Regions from separate parts of the Pacificibacter sp. genome, predicted to be linked through region 1. Evidence: riboswitches for the same ligand, from Rfam matches in the RefSeq annotation. Region 1 holds a riboswitch; the other holds the start of a gene.
What was found. A riboswitch is a leader RNA that binds a small molecule or an ion and turns the genes downstream of it on or off. The one in region 1 is predicted to bind FMN.
Positions count from the first base shown of each region.

Region 1 (7,027 bases):
CAGTGTTCAAGGGTGCGGCACCAGACAGGCTTTGGCAAAATTTTCACGTATTTGACCGACATCAACACCGCCATATTCGCATTGTGGTATCAAAAAGCGCAATGAATGGAGGTTGTTTCGATGTTAAAAGTCACAAAACACTCTGAAAACCGAGTGGATATTTCTCTGAGCGGCGCGCTTGATGCGCAAGTGATGCGTGAAGGTCTCGATGAACTCATCGAGCTGTCTGAAGACGTCACGAATGGGCAAATGTTCTACAAGATTTCTGAATTCTCGTTGCCCTCATTGGCGGCCATCGGCGTGGAACTCGCGCGTTTGCCAAAGCTGTTTGGTTTGCTTGGCAAATACGACAAATGCGCCGTGTTGACCGATGCGGGGTGGTTGCGAAAAGCCGCCACGCTTGAGGGCGCTTTGTTTCCAGGGCTTGATATCAAAAGCTTTGAGTTCGATGAAACGGCTGCGGCTGAGGCTTGGTTACAAGGCGACGGCGCAGACTAACGCTTTGCGCCACTTGGGGTATTGGGGGTGAATGGGGCGCATTGCCTCCCCCTAATTGCTCTAAAACCTTGGAAAAATGTGCGCTCGCCCCCATACTTATAAGTGAGTTTGGTAATTAACGGGGAGAGACCCATGAGTTTCATGAAAACACTGGCCACGTTGGCTGTTGGTTTTGCGGCGGCAAAAGGCGTTGATAAAGTTCGTAAAATGGGCGGTATGGACGGCGTGCGCGACGCCATGCGCAAGGCTGGCGATGAAGGCGGTATGGCGGATCAAATGGGACAGATGGCTGAAAAGTTCGGCGTCCCTGGTGGAGCCGACGCCATTCGCAAAATGATGAGCACCTTCGGTGCGCAAGCCGCCGATGCGTCCGAGGCGACCGAAGCTGGCCTTGGATCTTTGTTCTCTGCAATGGGTGGTGCGGCGGCTGCGGGTGCTGGCGGTCTGTCTGATATGTTCGCGTCTGTGACCGAGGGCACGCCCATCGGTGAGGCCACTGAAGAAAACGCCAAGCTGATGATCCGCGCTATGATTATGGCCGCAAAATCTGATGGTGAAATCGACGCCGAAGAACGCACCAAAATCTTGGATCACCTGACAGACGCCTCGCAAGAAGAAATTGATTTCGTCCAAGGTGAACTTGATGCCCCCGTTGACCCGACGGCTTTGGCCAAGGATGTGACAGAAGAGACCAAAGCCAAAGTCTATGCGGCTGCGTTGATGGCGATTTCGGTTGATACAGATGCAGAGCGCACGTTTTTGAAAGCTTTGGCCGAGGCGGTTCAGTTGGATCCCGCTAAGCAAACAGAGATTCATCTGTCTATGGGCAAACCTGCTTTGTAAGCGATCGGGTTTTTTAAATTGAAAAGGGCGGCCTGATGGGGCCGCCCTTTTTTGATTTTAGGGTGGGATGCGTCAAGTGCTGCGCGATTCTTGGCGCAGCAGATACACGGACGCGCCGACAATTAGCAGGGACCCAAGCCACATCGACCCTGGTGGGACAAAGCCGAAGGCCAGCACGCCAAAGCCCACATTGAGCGGGAGTTTGAGGTGGTCAAAGGGCTGCAAATACGCCGCATCTGCAACGCTATAAGCCTTGGCGATGGCGTATTGCGCCAGCGCAGTCAAAACCCCAGCAGACAGCATCACAAGCCCCACAAGGTTTGCCCCGATGGCAAGGTTGCCAAGACCGGCATCGCCACTGACAGCCAAGGCCAGATTGATTGGTGTCAGCAAGAGCAACAGATAAACCGTCAGGCTCTCAGGGCTTTCCGTTGCGGTCATGCGTTTGGTCAGCAAGGACGTCAAAGCCCAAAACACAGCTGCCCCCACTGGATAAAGCGCGTAGGCCGAAAAGTCTTCTGCCCACGGGGCCAGTATGATCATGCCGCCGATGAAGCCAACGGTGACAGCGATCCAACGCTCGAGCGTGCTCTTTTCGCCCAAGAACAATCCCGCGCCCAGCGTGACGAAAAAGGGGGATAGCATGATCAAGGCAATGGCTTGCCAGATTGGCACATGGGCCAACCCCGTGATCCACAATTGCACCCCGATGGCAGAAGATACCACGCGCATCACGTGCAAGGTCAGCGCGCTGGTGTGCATGGCCTTGATCCCATGGCGGATCACCCAAGGGGCGGAAAATACAAAGGCGATGAAATATTGCCAAAAGGCGAGGCGGGTCGGGGCGATGCCCTGAACCATGGTGCCGTATTGGCCCAAAAGATTGATCACGGCGAAGAGAATACCTGCAATAACCATTAAGGCGGCGCCGAGCCGTGCAGGGGAATGAAGGGCGCCAAATGGCGCGGAGGTCGATTGAATTGGTCGAGTCATGCGATGTCCTTTTCTGTTGCGCATAACTCAAGGCACACAGGACAACACAGTGCGCAGACGCCGTGGGGCGCTTCGCATTTGGTCCCGCTCTCTTTCATCCGGACTATGACCGTCGGCTCTGGAATCACACCAGATCTGCTGACCCAAGAGTGGCACGTGCCACCCAAAGCGCTCGCGGGCTTGGTTGTCGTTCGCACGCCAACCTTACCGCCGGTGGGGAATTGCGCCCCGCCCTGAGAACGTTGCGGCCGAATTGACCGCGCGGTGACGTTATGCGGCCAAGCGCTTGAGCGCAACTGGGGTATTGAATCGCAATGGCCAAAAAGAAGCGTCAAAGATCTGCCATATGCCACTGGTTGTGCCGGCGAATCTGTGTCATAGGGTGCGCAAGAGCGACGGATTGAACGTTTTTAGCGATCAGTGCGTTATTTTTTTGGCCATGGTGGCCTTGCTTGCTTTTTTTGGCGCCTTGACCATTGACTCGGTCTGGCAACCCTATAAAAGGCGGGCTTCAAGAGATTTCACGGGGTGTCACGCGTAAGTGCCCGACTGACCCGTTGGACGAAAGACTGGAGACTTTAAAAATGGCTAAGCCAACCACAATCAAAATCCGTCTGAACTCAACTGCGGACACGGGCCACTTTTATGTGACCAAAAAGAACGCGCGTACGATGACCGAAAAGATGGTCATGAAAAAGTACGACCCGGTTGTGCGCAAGCATGTTGAGTACAAAGAAGGCAAAATCAAGTAAGCCTGATTTGAACGACGAAATGCAAAAGCCGCGCAAACCACAAGGTTCGCGCGGTTTTTCTTTGCTTAAAAGATTATCCTCGCGGACCTCCCCGATACGACACGCAGCATAGGCGTGACACAGGAGATCCCGATATGTGCCTATTACAAGAAAGCCCTTCGAATGACGGCAGTTTAAGCCTTCAATCGCACCCCAATACAGATTTGCCGCCCTTTATTTTGCGTGCGGCTTTGCCAAGCGACGCGCTTGCCATCGATACGCTGATTGCTGCCAGCTACGGCGCGTTGATGAAGCCCGTTTACCACGATGATATTCTTGCGCGGGCCTTGCCACGTTTGATGCGTACCGCCCCCAGCCTGTTGTCTGGCGGTACCTATTTTGTTGCGGACGCTGGCGGTGTGCTTTTGGGCGCAGGGGGTTGGTCTCAGGCGACGCCCTTTGGCGGTCTTGGGCCTGCCAGCAACGGCCACATGCGCCGTGTTGCCGTTCTGCCCAAATGGACCCGCTCGGGTGTTGGCTCGCTGATTGTTGAACACGCCTTGGCGCACGCGCAAACTCAGGGGGTTGAGAAAATGTTTTGCCTGTCCACTTTGGCGGCTGAAGAGTTCTATGAGGCGCAGGGGTTCAGTGCCACAGGTGAGGTTGAATTGACGTTGGAACCTGGCTTGTACCTCCCTGCGATCCAGATGCAGCGCGCCTTGGCGTAAAGGTCTAGATTTGCGACACCAGATATGGGATCCCAAGACTTAGGGCCGTGCCCAAAAGAGTGCCGACGATCATTAATGAAACATCTCTCTTGATGCGCGGTCCTGCATGTCTGGCGTCATTCACTACCTTAAAGAAAAAGGTGCGCTCGGTCTGTGCCTTGCGCCCTTTCATAATCCAGTTGGCTCCAAGTTGGACGGATTCGCTATACTGTTCGTCGCCAATCAAGGATAGGCCTTCACGGGTGGTCAAAACAACGGGAATATCACGCAAACTGGGTGTGGCCTTAAGGCGCTTTAACGTCTCAAGGCCTGTCGGTGTTTTTGAGTGATGCACTACAGTGGCAAGTTCTTTGCGTTTGTCCGAAATCTGGCGCACGAGATCATCAACCTGTTGGTTGACTTGAGCCGCCTCAGCGCTGTTAAGCACGTCCTTTGTCGCATAAAGGTCAAGCACGATTAGGTTAGGCAAATCTGCTGATGCGCATTCGGTCAAGCGCTCGACCACATCTGAACTGTCTTGACGGGTTTCCACGAAAACGCGGTCGCGTGCATGGTTTTGCGCAAAGGCATTTAGAGTGCTTTGTTCATCGTCAACATAGAGAATTTTCATATAAGTCCTTTGCCCATGCGCGGCACCAGGTTCGTGTGGCGGCATCTCAGTTTCGCTTTAAGCTATCGAAAACTCCAGTTTAAGCAACGTCACAAATGAAAAAGACCGGTCCTAAGACCGGCCTTTCTCTATTCGAATGTAGCTAAAATTACTCGCGGTTGCCGAGGAAGCTCAGCAAGAACATGAACATGTTGATGAAGTCGAGGTAGAGGTTCAACGCGCCCATGATCGCGGATTTCGCAAGCCATGAAGCATCCATCGCATGTGCATGCGCAAGGTACTCTGTTTTGATTTTCTGCGTGTCATAAGCGGTCAGACCAGCAAAGATCAAAACGCCGATGGCAGAGATCGCAAAGCTCAGCATGCCAGAACCCAAGAAGATGTTGACGATGGAAGCAACGATCAAACCGATCAAGCCCATCATCAAGAACGTGCCCATGCCGGACAGGTCTTTCTTAGTAGTGTAGCCAAAGATCGACAGGCCTGCGAAGGAAATTGCGGTCACGAGGAATGTCTGCGTGATCGAAATACCTGTGTAGACCAAGAAGATCGAGCTGATTGAGAGGCCCATCAGCGCCGCATATGCGTAGAAGAAGAGCTGTGCGCCAGAGGCAGACAGGCGGTTAACGGCTGCGCCAAAGGCAAAGATCATGCCGAGCGGGGCAAACATGACGACCCATTTCAATGGGGACATGTAAATCGCTTGACCGAGGCCCGTCAGGTATTGACCGTCACGGAACATGAATTCAGTTGGGGTTGAGGTCACAGCAAGATTTGCAATAGCCCAAGCTGCCAACGCAGTCAGCAACAGCCCGATAGACATCGTGCCGTAAACTTTGTTCATATGCGTGCGAAGGCCTGCATCGATTTGGGCGGCTGAGCGGGCACCAATGCCTGCATCAATCGTTCTGTAGTCAGCCATTAAACTGTCTCCTGTGCGATTTAAAACTTTGTTCCAAGCCGATTGCTTGGTTTCCACATCAATATTGGCGTGAAACGGGTCATTTTCAAGGCGCAAAGGTGGAAATCGGGGGTGAAGATGTAAAAAGACCGCGCCTTTTTGCAAAGCGCGGTCTGGATCGCTGATGGATCGGGGACAATGAGTCCAATCAGGCGATACTTTTGAGACTTAACAAGATCATTTCATCCAGTGTTGAGGGGCATCCCAAGTCGGGCGTGCGGCTTCGCGGTCGGCTTCCATGCGTGTGAGGCCGATGTCTTCTAGGATTGTGTCGTCGAGTTCTGCCAAAGCTTTTCGTTGACGCGCCAATGCGCGCGCTTGGACAAAGCGAGACAACAATGATGAAGAGTGGCTGCGGGCGCGTGGAGCGCGGAGTGTCAATGTAAGCATGGCTTTACTTTCCTATGTGTGAAGTGTCAGTGTCTATGTATCATTCATGTTGATATGTTTCGCCGATTGTGCGACATAAGTAAAATGAATGATTGTTAGATAAAGTATCACGGAGTTTGATATGGCGCGAAATCTGGATATGACGGCCCTCAGGTCTTTTGTCGCTGTGGCTGATTGTGGCGGCGTCACACGGGCGGCGGGGTTCTTAAATCTCACGCAGTCTGCCGTTTCGATGCAGCTCAAGCGGCTGGAAGAAAGCCTTGACTTGAAGCTTCTGGATCGTTCGGCGCGCACGATAGCGTTGACCGCCAATGGCGAACAGCTTTTGTCCTATGCGCGACGTATGTTGGATTTGAATGACGAAGTGTTCGGAAGACTGACTGCGGAAGAATTTGAAGGCGAGATCGTCTTGGGCGTGCCGCATGACGTCGTGTACCCGTCTATTCCGCAGGTGTTGCAGCAATTCAATCACGCCTTCCCACGGATGCGCGTCAATTTGGTGTCGTCTTTTACGGTAAAGCTTAAAGAGATGTTGGCCAAGGGCGAGGCCGATATGATTTTAACCACAGAAGATGCGGTGGACGCCGGCGGCGAGACTTTGGTGGAGCTGCCTTTGGTTTGGATCGGCGCGATCAATGGCTCTGCTTGGCGCCAAAGGCCTTTGCGTTTGGCGTTCGAACATAAATGCCTGTTCCGCAAAGGCGTTCAACAGGCGCTGGACGATGCGGGCATCCCTTGGCAGATGGCGATTGAAAGCGATCAGTCGCGCACCATTGAGGCGTCAGTTTCCGCCGATTTGGCGGTGCATGCCATGTTGGTCGGGTCTACTCCGCCACAATCTGAGATGGTCCAGCACGGCGGGGCTTTGCCGGAACTGTCGAGCAAAAAGGTCAATCTCTACGCCGCCGATGTGGCGCGAGGCGAAGCTTTTAATGCGCTCAGAGACTTGTTGCGCAACTCATACGAGATGCGTCTGAACGCGCGTGGCATGGCGGCGCAGTAAATAAGGTCACGTGGTGATGATCACCTTGCCAGTGGCGGTTCGGTTTTTGAGCAGCCCAAGGCCTTGGACTGCGTTCGCCAATGGCAACCGATGAGAAATATGCGGAGTGATTTTGCCTTGCGCGGCCCAATCAAACAGTTGGCTCAGCGAATTCGCGACCACATCTGGCGCGGTCTGGAAATATGCGCCCCAGTAAAAGCCGATCACTGAAATGTTTTTGACCAGCATATGATTGGGTTTCAATGTCGGCAGGTCACCGCTTGCAAACCC
Region 1 is NZ_JBDMZG010000042.1:2,210-9,236, reverse strand. It holds gene ABF287_RS04310 (STAS/SEC14 domain-containing protein) at 121-498, shown strand; gene ABF287_RS04305 (DUF533 domain-containing protein) at 631-1,341, shown strand; gene ABF287_RS04300 (DMT family transporter) at 1,414-2,334, opposite strand; FMN riboswitch at 2,417-2,579, opposite strand; gene rpmG (50S ribosomal protein L33) at 2,919-3,086, shown strand; gene ABF287_RS04290 (GNAT family N-acetyltransferase) at 3,221-3,793, shown strand; gene ABF287_RS04285 (hypothetical protein) at 3,798-4,403, opposite strand; gene ABF287_RS04280 (Bax inhibitor-1/YccA family protein) at 4,552-5,325, opposite strand; gene ABF287_RS04275 (DUF1127 domain-containing protein) at 5,542-5,754, opposite strand; gene ABF287_RS04270 (LysR family transcriptional regulator) at 5,876-6,757, shown strand; gene ABF287_RS04265 (NADPH:quinone oxidoreductase family protein) at 6,764-7,027, opposite strand, start outside.

Region 2 (7,027 bases), on a different contig from region 1:
CGACGGTGAGTTCCTGCATGATGACACCGTCTTTATCACGCATGATGCCGAACGTTGTGAATCCCGTCAGGTCTTTAAAAAGGTTTTGCGCAATGGCGCGACAGGCGTTTTCCAAGGCAAAATCTTGGTCAAAGACGGCGCGCAGAAAACCGATGGCTATCAGATTTCGCAAGCACTTTTGCTGGATGATGACAGTCAGTTCTTGGCCAAGCCTGAGCTTGAGATTTACGCCGATGACGTTGCCTGTTCACATGGGTCCACCACGGGTGCGATCGACGAAGAAGCCTTGTTCTATCTTAAGTCTCGCGGTGTTCCGACAGTTGAGGCCACCGATTTGCTAACGTTGGCGTTTTTGGCGGAAGCCATCGAAGAAATCGAACGCGAAGACATTGCGGGTGACGTTTTGGAACGTCTCGAAGCGTGGCTTGCGCGCCGTAAAGGATAAGCGCTATGGGCGTCGTCTCTGATATCTTACGCAACTACCGCGCCCCGCGTGCGGTGTTGCGCCATCGCATTGGGCCTGTGGTCAACGAAGGCAGCGCGCTGATCACGGTTGTGTTGGCGTGCAGTTTGATCTTTGTGGCGCAGTGGCCGCGTTTGTCTCGCGAAGCTTTTGAGCAGGGCAAAGAGTTGGAAATGATGGTCGGAGGCGCACTTTTGGCATGGGTCTTTATCATGCCGCTTGTGCTTTACGCTTTGGCAATGTTCCTACATTTCGTGTTGCGTCTGGTGGGCGGCAAACAGTCTGCATATGAGACGCGCATGGCGACGTTCTGGCCGCTTTTGGCGGCATCCCCACTGTGGCTGTTGTACGGCATGATGGTGGGATTTTTGGGGGCAGGGGCTGGCGTGACCATCATCGGCCTTATCGCTTTCGCAACTTTTGTGGTGTTCTGGAGTTTGGGGCTGATCGAAGTCGCCTTTCCCAAAGAGGTCTCTGATGTATGATGTAAACGCCATTCGCGCGCAGTTCCCCATTCTGTCGCGGCAGGTCAATGGCAAGCCTTTGACCTATCTCGACAGCGGGGCGTCCGCGCAAAAGCCACAGGTTGTAATTGATGCGGTCACACAGGCCTATTCAGAAGAATATTCTAATGTTCACCGTGGTTTGCACTTTTTGTCCAACCTTGCGACGGACAAATACGAAGGCGTGCGCGATATCGTAAAGACGTTTTTGAACGCGCCTCATGAAGATGACATCATCTTTACCTCTGGCACGACCGAAGGCATCAATTTGATCGCTTACAGTTGGGCCATGCCACGCCTTCAGGCTGGTGACGAAATTCTGATTTCCGTTTTGGAGCATCACGCCAACATCGTTCCATGGCATTTTCTGCGCGAGCGTATGGGGGTTGTGATCAAGTGGGTCGAATGTGCCCCTGATGGCAGCTTAGATGCGCAAGCCGTGATTGACGCGATGGGGCCAAAAACCAAGCTGGTTTCTGTGACGCAGATGTCAAACGTCACCGGCACACGCGTTGATGTGAAAGCCATTTGCCACGCCGCACGCGAACGCGGCATTGCCAGCTTGATCGACGGATCTCAGGGGGCTGTACACGGTCCTGTTGATGTCCAAGATTTGGGCTGTGATTTCTATCCTATCACCGGTCATAAACTTTATGGTCCCTCGGGTTCAGGGGCGATTTACGTGCACCCTGATCGCCAAGCCGAGATGCGCCCTTTCATGGGCGGTGGCGATATGATCGACGTTGTTGGACGGGACACTGTGACTTACAACAAACCACCGATGAAGTTCGAGGCCGGCACGCCTGGCATCGTGCAAACCATCGGAATGGGCGTGGCTTTGGACTGGTTGATGAACGTTGGCATGGACAATGTCGCAAAGCATGAAGCCGAGATTGCCACATACGCGAGCGAGAAGCTGCAAAGCCTCAATTGGTTGCAGGTTCAAGGCACAGCGCCAGATAAGGGCGCGATTTTCTCGTTCACGATGGCTGGTGCCCATGCGCATGATTTGTCGACGGTGCTGGACAAGCGCGGCGTTGCTGTACGGGCTGGTGCGCATTGCGCAATGCCATTGATGGAGCACTTGGGCGTGACTGCCACCTGCCGCGCATCTTTCGCGATGTACAACACCAAAGAGGACGTCGACACATTGGTCTCAGCGCTTGAGTTGTGTCACGATCTGTTTGCTTAAAAGACAATGCCTGAGGGGCGCGAAAACCATTTGCACCCCTCAAACCCATGGCCTATACCGAGCCTCAATGCACCTATAGCTCAGCTGGATAGAGCGCTGCCCTCCGAAGGCAGAGGCCAGAGGTTCGAATCCTCTTAGGTGCGCCACAATCCCTTGATATTACGAGCAGTATGCCAGATGTGCATCTGTCGCTCTTTTAAGTTGATGGATGAAAGAAGAAGCTTTCGCCATGACCGTCCTTGCAGGGCATGGCGCAACAGCGAAAGCTTTCAGCGCTCTTAGAATGTGTAGTTGATAAAGATGCCCGTGCGAACCTGATCCTGCGATCCGCGTTCTTGTACGATGGAGGAGTCCCCAACATCACCGGTCAATTGGTCGTAGTCTACAAATCCAACCAAAGATGTATGTTCAGACAGTGGCATCATGACAGAGGCGCTTAGGCCGTAGGAATTGATCCCACCGCCTGCGTCATACTCACTGATGCCTGAGGCAATGGATTGCGTTTCTGAGACGTCAAAGTAGGCACTGTTGTAGGCATCGTCGGCAAACGTCACTTTCGGTCCGACTGAGAAGAATGCAGGGGCGGCAAACACGTCGAACAGACCGCGGTAACTGACACTGGCTTCCCCGTGCAAGCCGTCGTGACCGCCGTCGACACCTTGGCGTAGTTCTAGTCTAGACGCGATCGGGCCCGCGCCATATTCCACAAAGCCGCCGATCTCAATAGTGCCGTCAACATCGCCCAATCCAATCAAGTCAGTTGAGGCGTCGCCAGAAATCGTCAAATCGCTTTTGCCAGGGTCTTCTTCACGGCCAAAGTCGTAAGCCAGAATACCACCGGCACTCCAGTTGTCTCGAATGATTGCGGTGTATTCAATGCCGCGCAACGATGCCTTTAGACGCTCTCCGTAGCTCAGCGAGATATTAGGAAACACAGTTGTCTGATAGTCATCATCACCCAAATAGGACGGTGCGCTGACAATACCGCCACTGATGGTGATTTGCAGGCCTTCATTGTGACCGCGGTGATCCTGCGCCAGTGCGGCTGTTGGCAATGCGATGCTTACGATTACGGAAAGAGTTGGCAGTAAATTCATGTACTTTCACCTTTGATATCGACCTCAGGTCGTCATGTTTCTGTTCAAGACATTAGATATATGCACTGTGATCTCAGGCTTCATCGTGCGGTTGCTTGATGCTACATATAGTGTGAGGGAATGATATGTCCCGCGTGCAGCTCTCATTATCTATGCAGCGCTGCAAATTCTCCTTCCGAACCGCCGTTCAATCAGTGTGATGGTGAGGTAAATGTCCGGAATGGTTTGCGGTGAGTCGCGTTGTTTATGTGCATTTTGTGCCAATGTTCTGTGCTTTGGTGCATTCATTTGGAGGCGCACAGGTCTTGACCTTATTTGCGGTACTGCCTAAATTTAGGACAGTTCTCAGGGCGGGGTGTAATTCCCCACCGGCGGTTATAGTCCGCGAGCGCCTTACGCGTAAAAACGTAAGGGTCAGCAGATCTGGTGAAATTCCAGAACCGACGGTTAAAGTCCGGATGGTAGAGAATGGGGTGTGAACAGGGGGCTTTGGCTCGCTGTGAGTGCTCCTTCGTGCTCTGGGACCTAACAGTGTAAACTCAAGGGTTCCAAAATGACTAACATGACTTCAAACTTCGAAACATCTTCTCCGCGCATCGCGTTTATTCGCGCCCGTTGGCATGCTGACATTGTCGATCAAGCTTACGACGGATTTTGCGCACAAATTTCAAAACACGCGCCTGCGTCGTCCACAGACGTCTACAATGTTCCTGGTGCATTTGAAGCACCTCTTTTGGCCAAGCGCCTTGCAAAAACCGGCAAGTACGATGCGATCGTTGTTGCGGCTTTGGTCGTCGATGGCGGCATTTACCGTCATGACTTTGTGGCAGACGCCGTGGTCTCTGGCTTGATGAGCGCGCAGCTGGAAACTGAAGTGCCGATGTTCTCCGTGTCTTTGACGCCGCATCATTTTCATTCCACCGAAGATCACATCAAGTTCTACACCGACCATTTCTTGAAAAAGGGTGCTGAGGCAGCGAATGCCGTTCGGGATGTGTTGGCTTTGGAAATTCCGGCGCCCGTTGCGGCGTAACGGTTCTTGTATCGCAAAACAAAGAAGCCGCCCAAAGGGGCGGCTTTTAAAATGGTGTGATGAAATAGGGCGAAATCAGCCTTTCCATGTCCGTACAGGACCACAATCCATGTGAACAAAGTTCGCTCCACGGTAGCTGCCAACGCCGCCAGCTGAGCAATTTTGCGCAGCTGCGGCCATTTGGCCAACGGAGCGGGACTTGAGGCGTAAATCAGCGGCTTCACCCTTCATGTGGAGGGAGTTCTTAGCCACACCACGCGACCGTGAACGCAACAAGTTGTTGGTTTCTGGTGAGCGGTAGCCGGACAGCAACATGTAGGGTTCGTTGACATCCATCAATCCATGAGCCGCAGCCATAATGTCGACGGTGCGGGCGTCAATGGATTTCATTTTGCTGTTGCGCCAGTCGCGCATGAAATATGTCACTTCTTTCAAAGCATCTTTAATGTACTCGCCCTCGACCCAATAGATTGTGTCGATGCTTTCCCCAGTGCGGCCAGAATACATGCGCAAACGACGAATATCGCCAGATCCCCGAAGAAACCCTGCTGCATTGGCATAGACTGGTGCTGCTGAAAGACTTGCTGCTGCAAAACTGCGCAAAAGCGTGCGCCGCGTAATTACGCTAGACTTTTCTGTCGTCATGATCTCAAGCGTCCCATTTTTAAATTCCCGCCTCAACGCGGATGGCTTGGTGTGCCGATTTTTCGGCATTCTAACTGATCGACTACCACTCACTCTGAACTAAATCGTCCCCATGTTTAGGGAAGTCAGCAGCATATTTACCTGTTTCGGACTTTGCCAAAACAACTGTAAGCACTTCAGAACGATGCAATGTTTGACTGATTGAAAACCGTTTCCATCTGTCAAGCGTGGCTTCGCCTCAATTCCCTGAGGTGCTTGCAACTGTTTTATTGCACAAAGTGAATCACCGTCCAAGCGTTCCGTTTGTTGAAAAGGTTAAATCAACGTAAATTCGGCAGAAATCAGCGCATTGGCGGCAAATCTATGCATTTTGGCTGTAATTTCGCAACCTTCGCGGGAGTGCGCGCGAAACGACAAGCCGAATAGCGTGGATATACCTCACGTAAAATTGTGTGCTTTGTCGACCACAAGGCCAACTTCATGCAATAATTCCCCTCACATTCAGCCAGAAATGAGTTAATTTCCTAGTCAATTCGCTGTCTTTTTCGAGGGTAATTATGTTTTTTTCTAAGGTCTCTAAGGCGCATCAAACCGGTCGATTTGCGTCTGTTGTTACCAAAGGCGTCCGTTTTGCAGTTGTTTCCGTCCTGTCCACAGCTTTGGTTGTCGGGGCCCCTGAAAAGGCGACCGCTCAACAAGTGACAGGCTTGATGCAGTCGATTGCTGAAGCTTCCTCAGACCACAAGGCCCTCAGCGAATTTTACCGTGCAACGGGATACAAACCGATTTTTGCGACAAATGCAGGACGGGCGCGGAGCCGCCGTGCCGCGTTGCTAAACGCGTTGAAAGCAGCGCCAGATCACGGCCTTGCGCCCTATGACACGACGTTGTTGGAAAGCAAAATTCGTTCCATAGGTTCTGAACGTGATCTAGGTCGTGCAGAAGTCGAAATGGCCAAGCTGTTTCTTGAATATGCGCGTGACATGCAGACAGGTCAGTTGATCCCATCTCGCATTGATAAAGGCATCGTTCGCTCAATTCCGTACCGTGATGGTGTGGCTCTTTTGACGAATTTTGCGCAGTCCTCACCGCGTGGGTACATCAATCAGCTTGCTCCGAACTCCCCAGAATATGCACGTCTGCTGAAAGAGAAAGCTGTTCTGGAGCGCACAATTGGCGCAGGCGGTTGGGGGCCAAAGGTGTCTGGCGGTAAGTTGACCGAAGGACAGTCGAACGCGAACGTGGTTGCATTGCGCAATCGTTTGATCGCGATGGGATACATGAAGCGTAGCGCCACGACAGTGTTCGATGAGAGCATTAAAGGCGCTGTTCAACGCTTTCAGGCCGCGCATGGTATGACACCTGATGGTGTTGTCGGGAAAGGCACCTTGGCGGAAGTTAACGTGGAACCCGCAACACGTCTTGCAGCCATTCACGTCGCGTTGGAGCGTGAACGCTGGACCAACTTTGAACGTGGCAAACGTCATGTTTTGGTCAATATTACTGATTTCACGGCGAAAATTATCGATAGCGGCAAGGTTACATTTGCAACGCGGTCTGTCGTCGGTGCGAATGACTCCGATCGTCGGACACCGGAATTTTCTGATGTGATGGAATACTTGGTGATCAATCCAACATGGAATGTGCCGCGTTCTATTGCTGTCAAAGAATATCTACCTTTGATGCAGCGTGATGCGGGCGCCGTAAGTCACCTGCGTCTTGTAGACTCGCGCGGCCAAGTGGTAGATCGCGCAAATGTTGACTTCACCGAATTTACGGATAAAACCTTTCCTTTCAACCTCAAACAGCCTCCGTCTGACGGCAATGCGCTTGGTTTGGTAAAGTTCATTTTTCCGAACAAATACAACATCTACTTGCACGACACGCCTGCGAAAAGCCTGTTTGCCAAAGAAAGACGCGCATATTCGCACGGGTGTATTCGCCTAAAAGATCCGTTTGATTTCGCTTATGCTTTGTTGGCAAAACAAACAAATGACCCTGTGGGATTGTTTAAATCTCATTTGAACACGCGTCAGGAATCTGTCGTAGATCTCGAAGCGCATGTGCCGGTTCACCTGATTTACCGCACTGCGA
Region 2 is NZ_JBDMZG010000020.1:50,409-57,435, forward strand. It holds gene sufD (Fe-S cluster assembly protein SufD) at 1-445, shown strand, start outside; gene ABF287_RS01555 (YIP1 family protein) at 451-948, shown strand; gene ABF287_RS01560 (cysteine desulfurase) at 941-2,158, shown strand; tRNA gene ABF287_RS01565 (tRNA-Arg) at 2,228-2,304, shown strand; gene ABF287_RS01570 (MipA/OmpV family protein) at 2,437-3,255, opposite strand; FMN riboswitch at 3,593-3,729, shown strand; gene ABF287_RS01575 (6,7-dimethyl-8-ribityllumazine synthase) at 3,818-4,288, shown strand; gene ABF287_RS01580 (DUF882 domain-containing protein) at 4,364-4,933, opposite strand; gene ABF287_RS01585 (L,D-transpeptidase family protein) at 5,491-7,027, shown strand, end outside.
Region 2: it holds a riboswitch for FMN, as region 1 does, so the genes downstream of both, ABF287_RS01575 (6,7-dimethyl-8-ribityllumazine synthase) here and ABF287_RS04300 (DMT family transporter) in region 1, are expected to answer to the same signal.